DNA from 3 places in the Phyllobacterium sp. P30BS-XVII genome. Region 2 is predicted to be linked to each of the others. Evidence: predicted binding sites of a transcription regulator. Region 2 holds the regulator's gene; each other region holds the start of a gene.

Region 1 (4,848 bases), 600 kb from region 2:
TGAGCCCCTGATAAGGCCGCATGAATGCGTGCCTGATCGTCACTTCTACCAGATCGGTTATAGTGCAGGCCGCAGACGTCCCCCACACAATCTAACACGCTGCTGGCATGTATCTGCCCCATGATCACGCGATGCGTTCATCAAGGGGCAGACACCTGCAAGATAACTTCTACCGTTACTGTACCTTCTTGCGCTCAGACAGTTCCATTGCAGCCAAAGATGCCGCATACAGATTGAGCCGCGAATAGACACCGAATGATGAGCCATTATCCAGGAAACCACCGCCGGGGCCTTCCGTGGCCGTCAGGATCTGGTTGGCTTCTTCGAGCGTCAGGGAGGGGAATGCCGTGGTCAGCAGATAGCCGGCTTCAGGCGCCAGTTTGTTGACATCCTCCTTCACACCAAAATTCTCCGGATAGACAACAGGCAGGCCATAGGTCTGCGTGGCATCATAGGCCGACTGGTTTATGGCGGGGTCACTGAACCGGCTCGTATCGTCATGCGCACAGGAGCGGATTTCAGCACCGCAGCCCGCCTTGAGTGCCTCGGTCAACTCCGCCTGTGCTGTTTTGACCGCCGCCTGATAGTCCTTGATGACGGGAGCATTCTTTAGAGTTTGCCCAATATAGGCGCTGTCATTGGCAAGCAGATGCGCCAAATCGTAGGTTGCGAGGGTGCGTCCTGCGAGAACATCCATGGCATAATGCGCACCCATGAGGATGCGGTCATTACCGTATTCCGAAGCGCGCGTTATCATTTGCGGATATCTCTGCGGCACCAGCACCGCCAGCAGAATGGACCCCATATAGCCGTAAGTCGTATGCCCGCTGGGGAAAGAAGGGCTGTCGGTCAGGTTCATGACCGGTCCGCGATTATAGACGGTATTGTTCGCCGGTACGCCAAGATAGTCCCGACCGATGATCGTGAGAGTCTGTGGCTGCGTCTGGAACGGGCGGGAATCACCAAAGGCATCCGCGCCGGGACTACCGGCTGGGCGGCCGTAATTGGTGCCGAAAACATCAACGCTGCCGCCAATCTTCTGCAGGATTTCCAAAGCTTCCGCCGAGACTGGATTCTTGCCATCCGTCGTGGTGTTCGCGAAGAAATACTTTCCCGAATTAGAGTCGGGCGCTGTCGTCGCATTGGTATAGGCGATCAGATCTGCCACGGCCTGCGATACATTCGTGAAATGCTCACGATCCTGATAATGCGCACGCGCCACATAGGCTCCGCCCAAGGTGGTGCCAAGCCCATCTGCCAGTTGGGCCAGATTGCCATCGGTGATGAAGGCATCTCTGAGTGCTTGCTGTTGTTGTTCGGTAAAGGGCAGCAAAGTCGCCTGACGAATGTCGCCTGTCTGTATTCCGCCGGTTACAGCGTAGTTCGAAGATAATGCTGCTTTGCCATTTGCCGATTTGCTCAGCACGGTCAGCGGCGAAAGTCCTTTCAGGACAGCAATATTGGAGACTGTCTGGGCCTCTGCGTGGGTCGCAGATACCAGACCAAGACCGAGGCTGATGACGAATAAATTAAATATACGCAAGGCTGAACTCCTATTGGATGTAGCTTTGTCAAACCCTTGACGATGGCTGACGCGGCTCGGAGGTTGAAATTCATGATTTGTAAATGGATGCTATTTTTGGTCAAGCGGCTCATTCCAATCCCGGTTCCTGCAGGTAAGTGACGCGCGCACTCACCCCGGTGGGTGTGAAGTCGGTGAAGACGCCATCTACGCCCAAATGAAAGAACTTGAGATATTCGAGGCTGGGATCGCCGTGGTAATCGGCGGCCAGATATTTCTTTTCGTTCCGAAAGGTGAAGACATGCACGAACAGACCAGCCTTATGTGCATCGGCGATCAGGCTCGTGGGATCTTGAGTCGAGGCTTCGGGCGTTGATCCCTTGAAAGGTGTGCCATCTGCGTTGGTCTCTTTCCATGGCGAGATCTTGAGAGGCACGATCTGAGGTTTCCATGGGCCGATGCCGTCGGCATAGGTCTTGATCTCAGCGAGGCCTTCGGGAGTCAGCATGGCATCAAACCAGCGCGGGTCGCCGGAGACTGTCCAGTCGAAAGGGCGGGAATTGGTGATGTCGTCATAAAGAACTTTGCCGGTTTTGAAATCAACGCCGTCGCCATCAATAAGCTGGACCAGTCTGGTCTGCAGTCCGTGATCATGCATATATTTCAGACTGCTTGGCTCAAAACTCTGTACCAGAATCGGCGCGTCCCTTGAATCGAGGCCGTTATCTTTGATGATTTTCATCAAAGCGTCCTCAAGCGGGCGGCTGCCCGGCGCTCCGCAGCCATTGGCGATGGCCTGCGCATTGTTCCACGTCGGATTCTTGGTCTCCGGATAGACAGCGATCACGCGCCCGGTTTCTTTGGCCTTTGCCTTGGCGATATCGATGATCTCCTGAAAGCTGAGGACCGGGAATTTGCCATTGAAAACCTTTGGCCGTTCATTGGCTGCATCAAACGTCGTACCGGCAATCCAATTCTTCAGTTCCGCCATGGTGAAATCGGTAATCGACCAATCATTGGTGTGGTCTTCGCCATCAACGATCAGGGATTTCAGCACCGATTTGGCATCCGCCGGATTGGTAAGGTCGGTGAGATATTCTGCGGGCCCGCTGACCGGAGTCTGCGCCCACTTCACCTTAACCGGGACACCCGGCACCGTGCGCTTGCGGGCCGCAACATCAGCATTGCTCTTTGCCACGTCGGCAATGTTGGTATTGTCGCTCAACCATGGATTATGGCGTGCTACCAACACGCAATCCCTGGTCAGATGCAAGTCCTCTTCGAGGGCGTCTGTTCCCAGAGCCGCAGCAAGATCATAGGACGCTTCGGTCTCTTCCGGCACCAACCCCGGCAGGCCCCGATGTCCGACAATCAACGGTGGCTTACCATCCAGAGTTAGGAAAGTTTTTTGGTTCACGGCAGTGGAAGCGTTTTGCGCCTGAGCCGCTGGCTGGATATTCAGTGCAAAGGCCACCGAGCACAATAGTACGAAACCAGTCAGCACTTTCGACCCCGCGAGAATATACTTCATGATCGCGTCTCCAATCCTGCCGATGCCATGGCTTTGCGCATCTCGAAATCCGTGAGCCGCACCAACGCCTTTCCGCCTTTTTATCGCAACTATCTGACAAGTGGATGACCATGCGGGAGATGCAGGCTACAGGACGACTTGACCATCGAGGCAAAGCAATCAATGACCCGCAGCTTGCAACTCACCGGCAAGCACCTTTATCAGCTGCGCGGCGGGCAGTTCACGCGCCATTGGCGCTCCCTGACCAGCCCACTGGGCGGCAAACTCGTTATTGCCATGTTTCGCCGCGCCAGCATGAAGCCGCTTTGCAAGGTCATATGCTACCGGATAGGGCGCGGGTATCGGGCTTCCGGCAGCCTCGCAATATTCGATGAAGCGATTGACAATGCCGCGCGCCGGGCGTCCTGAGAGAACCGACGTCAATCGTGTGATCGTGGCCCGGTCACTCTTGAGATTTTGCCGATAACCGGCATTTGCTGTGGATTCCGGGCATAGGATAAATGCTGTTCCGAGCTGTGCAGCAGTCGCTCCAAGATCGAGCGATGCTCTGATGCCTGCGCCATCCATGATGCCACCTGCCGCAATAACCGGCAAGCTGGTCCTTGTGACAAGCATTCGGACGAGAACCGACGTGCTCAGCCTCTCGTCGACCCCTTGCGGGTCGAAAACGCCGCGGTGGCCGCCAGCTTCAATTCCCTGCGCCACTATTCCATCGATCCCGGCTGCCTCAATCGCCTTGGCTTCGGACAGGCTGGTCGCAGTCGCCAGCATCGTGATACCGGCTTTGCGAAAAGCAGAAATCTTGTCGGGGCTAGGGAGGCCAAAATGAAAGCTTACGACTGCCGGCCGTTCATGGAGCAGCATGCGAAACGCGTCTTCGTCCGCGAGGAAGGTCTTGTAGATTTCATCAAGCGTAGCCGGTGTCTCAATGCCGAATTCCAAGAAAAAGGGTGCGAGATAGTTCAGCCAATTGCTTTCAATCTCCGTATCCCGGCGGGCCGGCTCGTGGCAAAAAACATTCACATTGAAGGGCCGGGAAGTCAGTGCGCGTGTTTCTTCAATCGCCTGACGGGCCTGCGCCACCGTGCTGGCTCCGATCCCGAGTGATCCCAATCCGCCTGAATTGGAGACTGCCGCGGCAAGAGCAGGAGTGGAAACTCCGGCCATGGGCGCCTGGACAATAGGAAGCTGGACGCCAAGTGCTTTGAGCATGCGCTTATACCTCGTCTGACATACTTCATCTGGAGAATGATTGACTTTAATTCTCATATAAAGAATACATAGTAAAAGTTATTCTGCAATGGAGAATTTTATGGATCTTGCATCGCTCGCTGTTTTCCGCGCAGTCTCCCGGGAGCAGAGCGTCACCCGAGCAGCTGAATTGCTGGGTCGCGTGCCTTCAAATGTCACGACCCGAATCCAGCAACTGGAAGCGGAGGTCGGTGTGCCGTTATTCCAGAGAGACAAGAAGCGCATGGAACTTACCACAGAGGGCGCGGCCTATCTGGATTATGCAGAGCGCATCCTGAATCTGGCTGAGGAGGCGCAGCAAACCGTCAATCCTCGAGAACCGCTCGGTATCCTGCGTCTCGGTTCAATGGAGTCAACCGCCGCCACACGTTTGCCGATGCCGCTTGCCGAGTTCAACATGCGGTGGCCGCAGGTCACCATTGATCTTTCGACAGCGCCAACCCGTCAGCTCATCGAGGCGCTCCTTGCTCACCGAATCGACTGCGCGCTGATCGCCGTGCCTGAAGGCGAGTGGTGGCTCGCGCCGGACGTCTTGGATAAGGTG
Region 2 (4,848 bases):
TTGGCCGCGCGCTGATCGAGGCTGTTCATGTCGAGGCGACAAAGGTTGGCTCGCAATACGTCTATTGGACCACTGCCCATGACAACGAAACGGCCCGCAAACTTTATGACCGCATCGGTGAACTGACCCCATTCATTGAATATCTGAAAATGGTATAATCACCTCATGTTCATTCCCTTCTTTCTTGAACTGAAAGCTGCAAAAATTCCCGTATCGCTGCGGGAATATCTGACATTGCTTGAAGGACTGGATGCCGGGCTGGTGAGCTACGATGTCGAGGGGTTCTATTATCTCGCCCGCTCGGCACTGGTAAAAGATGAGCGGCATATGGACCGCTTCGATCAGGTTTTCGGCCATGTGTTCAAGGGACTGGAATCCCTGACCGGCGAGAATGGTATCGACATTGCCAATCTCCCTGAAGAATGGCTACGGCGTCTTGCCGAAAAACATCTCACGGAAGAAGAGAAGAAGCTGATTGAGGCACTTGGCGGTTTTGACAAGCTGATGGAAACATTGCGCCAGCGGCTGGAAGAGCAAAAGGGCCGGCATCAGGGCGGGTCAAAATGGATTGGCACCGCTGGCACCTCGCCGTTCGGCGCCTATGGCTATAATCCGGAAGGAGTGCGGATCGGTCAGGATGAGGGCCGCCATGGCCGCGCGGTGAAGGTCTGGGACAAGCGCGAATTCAAGAATTTTGATGACAGTGTGGAGCTTGGCACCCGCAACATCAAGGTCGCGCTGAAACGCCTGCGCCGCTGGGTGCGTGAGGGCGCGGATGACGAGCTTGATCTATCGGGCACCATCAAATCCACAGCCGAGCACGGCTATCTCGATGTGCAGACCCGCCCGGAACGGCGCAATCACGTCAAGTTGCTGATGTTTTTCGATGTCGGCGGTTCCATGGATGAGCACATCAAGATCGCTGAAGAGCTGTTCTCCGCCGTGCGCTCGGAATTCAAACACATGGAGTATTTTTATTTCCACAATTGCCTCTATGAGGGCGTGTGGAAGGACAATCGCCGCCGCCATGCGGAAAAGATTCCGACGCTTGATGTGATCCACAAATATGGACCTGACTACAAGGTGATCTTCGTCGGCGATGCCGCCATGGCGCCCTATGAAGTGTCCCATCCGGGTGGGTCGGTCGAACACTGGAATGAGGAAGCCGGTGCCATCTGGCTTAGCCGCGTTCTCGATCACTGGAAGAATGCCGCCTGGCTCAACCCATCAAAAGAACAGTATTGGGGCTACACCGCCTCAACCGCAATGGTCCGCAAGATTTTCGCTGATCGTATGTACCCAATGACCCTTGCCGGTATTGAACAGGCAACACGGGAGCTTTCGCGCAGGGATTAGGTTGTGAGCGGTAGGGGACGTGGTTCGTGGTTCGTGGTTCGTGGTTCGTGGTTCGACATAACAACCATGAGGGACAGTGAGGATGCAAGCTAATCGCAGAGATTGCAGAACTTGACTCCCTGTAGCTCCCAATCTCCGTCATCCTCGGGCTTGACCCGAGGACCCATAATTAAATAGCGCCCAGCTCCGAGTTCGTTTTGAGCTTCTTAGCCGTGGGTCCTCGGGTCAAGCCCGAGGATGACGCGGAGGGATTGAGGTTAAGGGAAGCCATGTACTGCAATCTCTGCGATTAGCCTTGCATCCTCACTGTCCCTCATGGGTTGTTATGCCGAACCACGAACCACACGTTGTACAGCTATTTTAAACCCATCAACCAAACGAATAACCGGCACCGCGCACAGTGCGGATCGGATCGATCGAACGGCCAATATTGATAGCCTTGCGCAGCCGTCCGACATGGACGTCAACCGTGCGATCATCCACATAGATGTCAGCGCCCCAGACATTGTCCAGCAACTGACCGCGTGAGAAAACCCGGCCTGGTGATTGCATCAAAAATTCCAGCAGACGGAACTCGGTTGGACCAAGCTTCAACTCGCGTTCCTTGCGGAACACCCGGTGCTGCTCGCGATCAAGCTTCAGATCGCCAAAACTCAGCACATGCGACAGGAGGCTCGGATTGACCCGGCGCAGCATGGCCTTGATACGGGCGAGCAGTTCTGGGGTCGAGAACGGCTTGACCATATAGTCATCAGCACCCGTCGCCAGACCGCGCACCCGTTCGCTTTCTTCGCCACGCGCTGTCAGCATGATGATCGGCAGGATTTCCGTCTCGCGCCGCGCCCGCAGGCGGCGGCAGAGTTCGATGCCGGAAAGGCCCGGCAGCATCCAGTCGAGGATAAGCAGGTCAGGCACTTTTTCACGCAGCGCGATCTCGGCCTCGTCGCCCCGTGCGATTGTCTCGACGACATAGCCTTCGGCTTCAAGATTGTACCGGAGAAGGACGCTGAGCGCTTCCTCGTCTTCGACAACTGTGATTTTGGGAGCTATCGCCATTGCTGGATTCCTGATTAAGGCTGTCTGGCTTCATCAACGATGATGCTGTGGGTCTGGTCTTCCTTGGGCCGTTCGGCTGGAAGCTGCGCACCCGTCACGATGTAGTAGACCGTTTCAGCAATATTCGTCGCATGGTCTCCGATGCGCTCGATATTCTTGGCGCAGAAGAGAAGGTGCGTGCAGGCAGAAATGTTGCGCGGATCTTCCATCATGTAAGTCAGAAGTTCGCGGAACAACGATGTGTAGAGCGCATCGATTTCGTCATCACGCTCGCGGACAATATTGACCTGCTGCACGGAACGCGTCGCATAGGCGTCGAGCACATCCTTGAGCTGTGTCAGGGCGAGTTCGGCGATGGTCTGCAGACCGCGATAGACGGAGAGCGTCTGACGCGTATCGGTGACGGCAACAACGCGCTTGGCGATATTCTTGCCCAGATCACCAACCCGTTCGAGATCGGACGAAATACGGATGGCACCGATGATTTCGCGCAGGTCAATTGCCATGGGCTGGCGCTTGCCGATGATGGTGATGGCCTTCTCGTCAATCTCGCGCTGTCCGGCATCAAGAATGAGGTCATCGGAAATAACGCGCTGGGCCAGCGCATTATCGGAATTCACCATGGCGGTGACGGCCTGTTCGACCATGCGTTCCGCATGGCCGCCCATCTCGGCAATCTTGTGGGTCAGGAACTTCAGTTCGTCGTCATAGGAACGGACGGTGTGTTGCGTCTCGGTCATTTTTTTATCCCTGTTTCCCGTGATTAGCCGAAGCGTCCGGTGATGTAGTCCTGCGTGCGCTTTTCCGTCGGATTGGTGAACATCATTTCCGTATCACCCACCTCGACCAGATTACCCAGATGGAACATGGCCGTGCGCTGCGAAACGCGGGCGGCCTGCTGCATCGAGTGGGTCACGATGACAATGGTGTAGTTCTGGCGCAGTTCGTCGATGAGTTCTTCGACCTTCGCCGTAGCAATCGGATCAAGCGCCGAGCAGGGCTCGTCCATCAGGATAACTTCCGGGCTGACCGCTATGGCGCGGGCGATGCACAGGCGCTGCTGCTGACCGCCGGAAAGACCTGTACCGGCTTCATGCAGGCGATCCTTCACCTCGTCAAAAAGACTGGCGCGGCGCAGGCTCTTCTCGACGATTTCTTCCAGCTCGTGCCGGTTCTTGGCAAGGCCATGGATGCGTGGGCCATAGGCAACATTTTCGAAGATGGATTTTGGAAACGGATTGGGCTTCTGGAAGACCATGCCGACACGGGCGCGCAGTTCAACCACGTCGATCTTCGGATTGTAGATATCCTCTTCATCGAGCGTGATCTTGCCGCCGATCTTGCAGCCTTCAATCGTGTCATTCATGCGGTTCAGCGAGCGCAGGAAGGTGGACTTGCCGCAGCCGGATGGACCGATCAGCGCTGTGACCATCTTCTCAGGCACATCGAGGCTGACACCAAACAGGGCCTGCTTTTCACCATAGTGAACGGTGACATCCTTGCCCTGCATTTTGATCGTATTGACCTGTGCATTCATTTTGTCGTTTACCGCTTTTTCGAGAGATCGTTCTGTCATCAGATTCATGGTTCGCTCCCGTTTTACCAGCGCCGCTCAAAGCGGCGACGCAGAATGATGGCTCCAATATTCATGACTGCGAGAAACAGAAGCAGCACGATGATAGCGCCTGACGTGCGTTCCACAAAGGCGCGTTCCGCCTCGTTGGCCCACATATAGATCTGCACCGGCAGCGCAGTCGAAGGATCAAGCGGCGTGACCGGATAATTGGCAACAAAGGCCACCATGCCGATCAGCAGCAGCGGCGCCGTTTCGCCAAGCGCATGGGCGAGGCCGATGATCGTCCCGGTCAGGATGCCGGGTGCAGCGAGCGGCAGCACGTGATGGAACACCATCTGCGTTTTCGATGCACCAACACCCAGCGCCGCCGAGCGGATGGATGGCGGCACGGCGCGCAAGGCGGCGCGTGTCGCGATGATGATTGTCGGCAGCGTCATCAGGGTCAGAACCAGACCACCAACCAGCGAGGCGGAACGCGGCAGACCGAAGAAGTTAATGAAGACGGCAAGCCCGAGAAGACCAAAGACGATTGACGGAACAGCCGCCAGATTGTTGATGTTGACCTCAATAATATCGGTCAGGCGGCTCTTCTTGGCATATTCTTCCAGATAGATCGAAGCGGCCACGCCAATCGGCAGCGAAAGGCAGAGCACAATCAGCATCATGTAAAGCGAGCCGATCAGCGCAACGCCAAGACCTGATGTTTCCGGACGGCTCGATGCGCCGAAGGTGAACAGGCCAGTGTTAAACCGCTGCGCCATCACCCCTTCCTTGCTGAGGGTGTTCATCCAGGCGACCTGACGATCCGAAACCTTGCGGTTTGCCTGATCAACGGTCAGATCAATCTGGCCTTTAAAGGC
Region 3 (4,848 bases), on a different contig from region 2:
GCATCCTTATGTACCAGCCACTTGGTTGTAACCTGTGTTTCATCCGGGCCAAGCGGCAGCACACGGAACGAAATGGCATGGTCGCCAAGAATGTGGTTCCAGGTGGTCGGATAATGGAACAGCAACAGCGAACCGATCCGCTTCTCATTGACAATATCGCTGAGCTGCTTACCGACGGCGCGGCGACCGGTCATCGTATAGCTTTCCGAATCCCGCAGCAGCGGAACACGGGTGGCGCGATACTGACCATCATCGGACATGCGGAAAGTGCTTGGGAGGCCCGCAGCTTCACAACGCTGCCAATGTTCAGCAATTTCTGGATCGTCACCGGCGCCCTGTACACCGGTGACACTCGGCGCTTCCGGGAAAGTCTTGCACAGTTCAGGATGGTTGGCGACGCAGTGATAGCACTCGCGATTGTTTTCCCAGACCAGCTTCCAGTTGCCCTTCTCCACAATGGTGCTCTGATAGGCAACCTTTGTGTCGATGAGCTTATGCGGTGCAAGATAAGGCTCGATCAGTGCGCGGGTTGCGCTGAAATCAGTCGGGTTCTGCGCAAGACAGATGAAGATGTAACCACCAACGCTTTCGCAATGCACAGGCTTGAGGCTGTGCTGGCTGGGGTCGAAATCATCGCCCATCTGGCGCGCGAAAAGCAGGCGGCCGTCAAGCTCATAGGTCCACTGGTGATAGGGGCAGACGAGCTTTGCCGATGTGCCGCGCTCAGCCGCACAGACGCGCGAACCGCGATGGCGGCAGGAATTGTGGAAAGCACGAATCTGGCCCTGACGGTCACGCACGATGACCACAGGATAGTCGCCCACCTGCACGGTGAAGAAATTGCCGGGCTTGGTGACTTCGCAATCATGGCCGATGAACAGCCAGTCACGATAAAAAATATTTTCCATATCCAGACGGTAATAGTCCGGATCGGAATAGAAGGCCTGTTCGAGGCCGTAGCCGGGTTTCCGGTTTTTCAGGTTCCGGAGCAGTTCGTTGCGCATATCCATGTCGTGTCCTCGCCTCAATGTTGCGAAAGAACTGACTGGTGGTGACGGAGGAAGAACGCCTACACGGTCAGCACAAGCCGATGCCCGCATAAAATCATGCTCCTTGATCGCCCACCGCGATCAGTCGGTTTCAGTCCCGAGGCTGGTTTCCGGGCTCTGGAGTTGCCATCTCGGCTGTCACGACGCCTTCCCGGGTTGTGGCCCAGTGGCTGTTATGCCGTGTTTCACTCCACTACCGTTGCGGGGGCAGCGCCGGGTTTCCGACCGGCTTCCCAATTCTCCGCTTCCCTAGAAAAAAGCGGCACCTCAAGTGCCCCGATAAAAGCATTCGGCATAAAAAAAGAATAGGTGCGGAAACGACATCCCATTTACGTAAGACGACACTGTACACTATGTCGCAGAATGGCCAGCAGGTGCCCCTAATTCAGCCGAGAACAACAAGCTCTTCAAAGTGGTTCATATCGACGAAACTGCAAAAAGCCGGCGGATTAAGCGCAATAATGGGCGCATCGCGTTGAATGGTAGCAAGGCAATCATCGAGAAGCGCCTGCCATGCGCCAAGCCGTTCATCGGGAAAACGTTCGATCACATAGGCCAGTGTAATATGGAAAACATAGGTGTCGTGATCAGGATGCCGATACCCGAACGGAACGGCCAATGCGTCGCGCCAGGCCCGCAGGATTTGCTCGTCATATTCGCTCGCACCGGCAACCGTAAGTCCCGCAGGTGTGACATCGATCACTTTGACATTAAACGGCCCACACCCTTCAAAATCCTGCAGACGATCCACATAAAGCTGGGTCATATCGTCAATACTGGTCTCAAGCGCAACATCATCTGGCCAAAAGGATGCCCGGCGGCGATATTCGATGATACCCTGAAACAGGGTCATGTGCAGGCTGGAGATGGGTGTGAATGCCAATTGCCCGGCATCCGGCATAGCCAGCATCCGCTCGCGCACCGCAATAACAGCCGCCTCAGACTCAGAACCTTTCACCAGATGGCAGACCACCGTATTGCCCGGCTCAAGCTGAAACTCGCCCTTGGTGTTATAGCGCCTGCCGAGATGAACGGGCGGCTCCGGGTGAAGGCTGGCGGCAAAGCGGGCAAGTGAAGGCTTGATCAGGTCGAGCATGGAAACCCCGTGACGAGTAAATGAGAGTGTCACATGCCAATGGGACTCACTGGCACGCAAATGATCCCTCCGCCATAGGACAGCTCTTTGTCAGGCAGATGAAGCCCGCCTATGGCCGGTAAAGATATTCCTCGATCGAAGCCTGTTTCATTTCAATCGAGAAACCCGGCAGTGATGGCGGCATATAGGCCGCGTCCTGAATGTTGCAGGGATCGATGAAATGCTCATGCAGATGGTCGACATATTCGATCACCCGGCCCTCTTTCGTGCCCGACACAGCAATATAGTCGATCATCGACAGATGCTGCACGTATTCACAAAGACCCACGCCGCCAGCATGCGGCCAGACGGGCAGCTCGTACTTCGCGGCAATCAGTAATACGGCAAGCACTTCATTCAGTCCGCCCATGCGGCACGAATCGATCTGCACCACATCAATAGCGCCTTCAGCGATGAACTGCTTGAACATGATGCGGTTCTGGCACATCTCGCCCGTGGCAACCTTCACTGGCTTGATCGCCTGCCGGATCTTGCGATGCCCAGCCACATCGTCAGGGCTGGTCGGCTCTTCGATGAAGAATGGCTTGACGAAGGCAAGCTTGTTGACCCAATCGATGGCTTCGTTGACTTCCCATACCTGATTGGCATCGATCATCAGGATACGATCCGGCCCGATCACCTCGCGCGCAATGGTCAGACGGCGAATATCGTCCTCAAGATCGCGGCCAACTTTCATCTTGATGTGGTTGAAGCCTGAATCAACAGCCTCCTGACAAAGACGGCGCAGCTTTTCGTCGGAATAGCCAAGCCATCCCGCCGACGTTGTATAGCAGGGATAACCCTCCGCCTTCAGCGTTGCTATCCGCTCCCGTTTGCCGGTCTCAGCCTTGCGCAGAATGTCCAGCGCCTCCTCGCGTGTCAGCACATCAGTCAGGTAGCGGAAGTCGACAATATTGACGATCTCCTCAGGCGTCATTTCGCCAACCAGCTGCCAGACTGGCTTGCCCGCTTCTTTCGCCAAAAGATCCCATACTGCATTGACCACGGCACCGGTTGCCAGATGCATCGCGCCCTTATCCGGCCCGATCCAGCGCAACTGGCTGTCACCCGTGATGAAATGCCAGAAACGGCCCGGATCTTCCTTCACCCAGTCCAGTTCAAGCCCGACAACCAGATGCTTCATCGCTTCAATCGCGAGGCAGCAGATTTCGTTGCCGCGACCGATGGTGAAGGTCAGGCCATGACCGGAGAGTGCCTTGTTATCCGTATCGAGGATAACATAGGCGGCGGAATAATCCGGATCCGGGTTCATGGCATCCGATCCATCCAGACTCTGCGAGGTGGGAAAGCGGACGTCGAAGACGCGAAGATCGGTGATGCGGGTCACAATATGCCTCTTGAATAATGTTGCGGGACCAGCACTGAACTAAACGTCAGCGCGAGCCACCTGTTTCTGGGTGCCAAGACCATCAATGCCAAGCTCGATCACATCACCGGCTTTGAGGTAGCGCGGTGGCTTCATGCCCATGCCAACGCCGGGCGGTGTTCCCGTCGAGATGATGTCACCGGGATGCAGCGACATGAACTGGCTGAGATAGGAGACGAGGAATGCAGCACCATAGACCATGGTCTTGGTAGAGCCGTTCTGCATTGTCTCGCCATTGACCTTCAGCCACATGCCGAGATTCTGCGGATCGGTGATTTCATCCTTTGTCACCAGCCATGGGCCGGTCGGACCGAACGTGTCGCAGGATTTGCCCTTGGTCCACTGGCCCGCACGTTCAATCTGGAAGGCGCGCTCGCTGACATCATGCACGGTGCAGTACCCCGCGACATAATCCAGTGCTTCGGCCTCGCTGACATATTTTGCCGTCCGGCCAATGACGATGCCAAGCTCGACTTCCCAGTCGGTCTTCTGCGAACCGCGCGGAATAACAAGATCATCATTCGGGCCGACAATGGCCGATGTTGCCTTCATGAAAATGACGGGTTCCGGTGGCACCGCCATACCGGATTCCGCCGCGTGATCAGCATAATTCAAGCCGATACAGATGAACTTTCCAGTCCCGGCAATGCAGGGGCCAAGGCGCGGATCGCCACTGACCAGAGGCAGGCTTTCCACATCCGCAGCGGAAAGTTTTGCCAGCGCAGCGGGATCAAGTGCAGCACCGGAAAGATCGTTCACCTTGCCGGAAAGATCGCGGATTTGCCCCTTGGCATCGAGCACACCGGGCTTTTCCTGCCCTGCTTCGCCGTAACGGAGATACTTCATCATTTATTCCTTTGGTTCACTAGACGGTCCAGCCGCCATCAATGTTGTATGCCTGTCCCGTGGTGTAGGTTGCACCGGCGAGATAGACAGCGAGATCGGCAATTTCTTCGGGCAGGCCGAGACGACCCATGGGTTGGCGGGAGATGAAAGCAGCGCGCGCCGCTTCATAGTCGCCACCGGCGCGCATGCGCTGTTCCAGCGATGGGCTTTCCACCGTGCCGGGGCAGATCGCATTGCAGCGAATACCCTGCGTGATGTATTCCGCAGCCACGGATTTCGTCAGGCCGAGAACGGCAGCCTTGGTAACGCCATAGGCGAAGCGGTTCGGCACGCCCTTCACACTGCTGGCAACCGACGACATATTGATAATCGCGCCATCTTTGCGCTCGATCATACCGGGCAGAACGGCCCGGATCGTACGCACCATCGCC

What was found. Region 2 encodes PhoB, which activates phosphate uptake and scavenging genes when phosphate is short. Its sites were predicted from a motif close to TGTCATNNANCTGTCAT; they were not measured.
Region 1: the regulator PhoB is predicted to act here: its motif matches at 3,147-3,163, upstream of FHW17_RS02055 (glycerophosphodiester phosphodiesterase family protein).
Region 3: the regulator PhoB is predicted to act here: its motif matches at 2,155-2,171, upstream of FHW17_RS06560 (DUF1868 domain-containing protein).

Annotation. Positions count from the first base shown of each region.
Region 1 is NZ_JACGXO010000001.1:415,348-420,195, reverse strand. Features, by position in the region: gene FHW17_RS02060 (phosphatase PAP2 family protein) at 176-1,543, opposite strand; gene FHW17_RS02055 (glycerophosphodiester phosphodiesterase family protein) at 1,653-3,053, opposite strand; gene FHW17_RS02050 (nitronate monooxygenase) at 3,213-4,265, opposite strand; gene FHW17_RS02045 (LysR substrate-binding domain-containing protein) at 4,366-4,848, shown strand, end outside.
Region 2 is NZ_JACGXO010000001.1:1,013,778-1,018,625, reverse strand. Features, by position in the region: gene FHW17_RS05065 (GNAT family N-acetyltransferase) at 1-158, shown strand, start outside; gene FHW17_RS05060 (VWA domain-containing protein) at 166-1,356, shown strand; gene phoB (phosphate regulon transcriptional regulator PhoB) at 1,726-2,412, opposite strand; gene phoU (phosphate signaling complex protein PhoU) at 2,427-3,152, opposite strand; gene pstB (phosphate ABC transporter ATP-binding protein PstB) at 3,176-3,949, opposite strand; gene pstA (phosphate ABC transporter permease PstA) at 4,012-4,848, opposite strand, start outside.
Region 3 is NZ_JACGXO010000002.1:124,041-128,888, reverse strand. Features, by position in the region: gene FHW17_RS06565 (aromatic ring-hydroxylating dioxygenase subunit alpha) at 1-1,010, opposite strand, end outside; cobalamin riboswitch at 1,133-1,334, opposite strand; gene FHW17_RS06560 (DUF1868 domain-containing protein) at 1,435-2,145, opposite strand; gene FHW17_RS06555 (L-fuconate dehydratase) at 2,255-3,532, opposite strand; gene FHW17_RS06550 (fumarylacetoacetate hydrolase family protein) at 3,572-4,417, opposite strand; gene FHW17_RS06545 (SDR family oxidoreductase) at 4,437-4,848, opposite strand, start outside.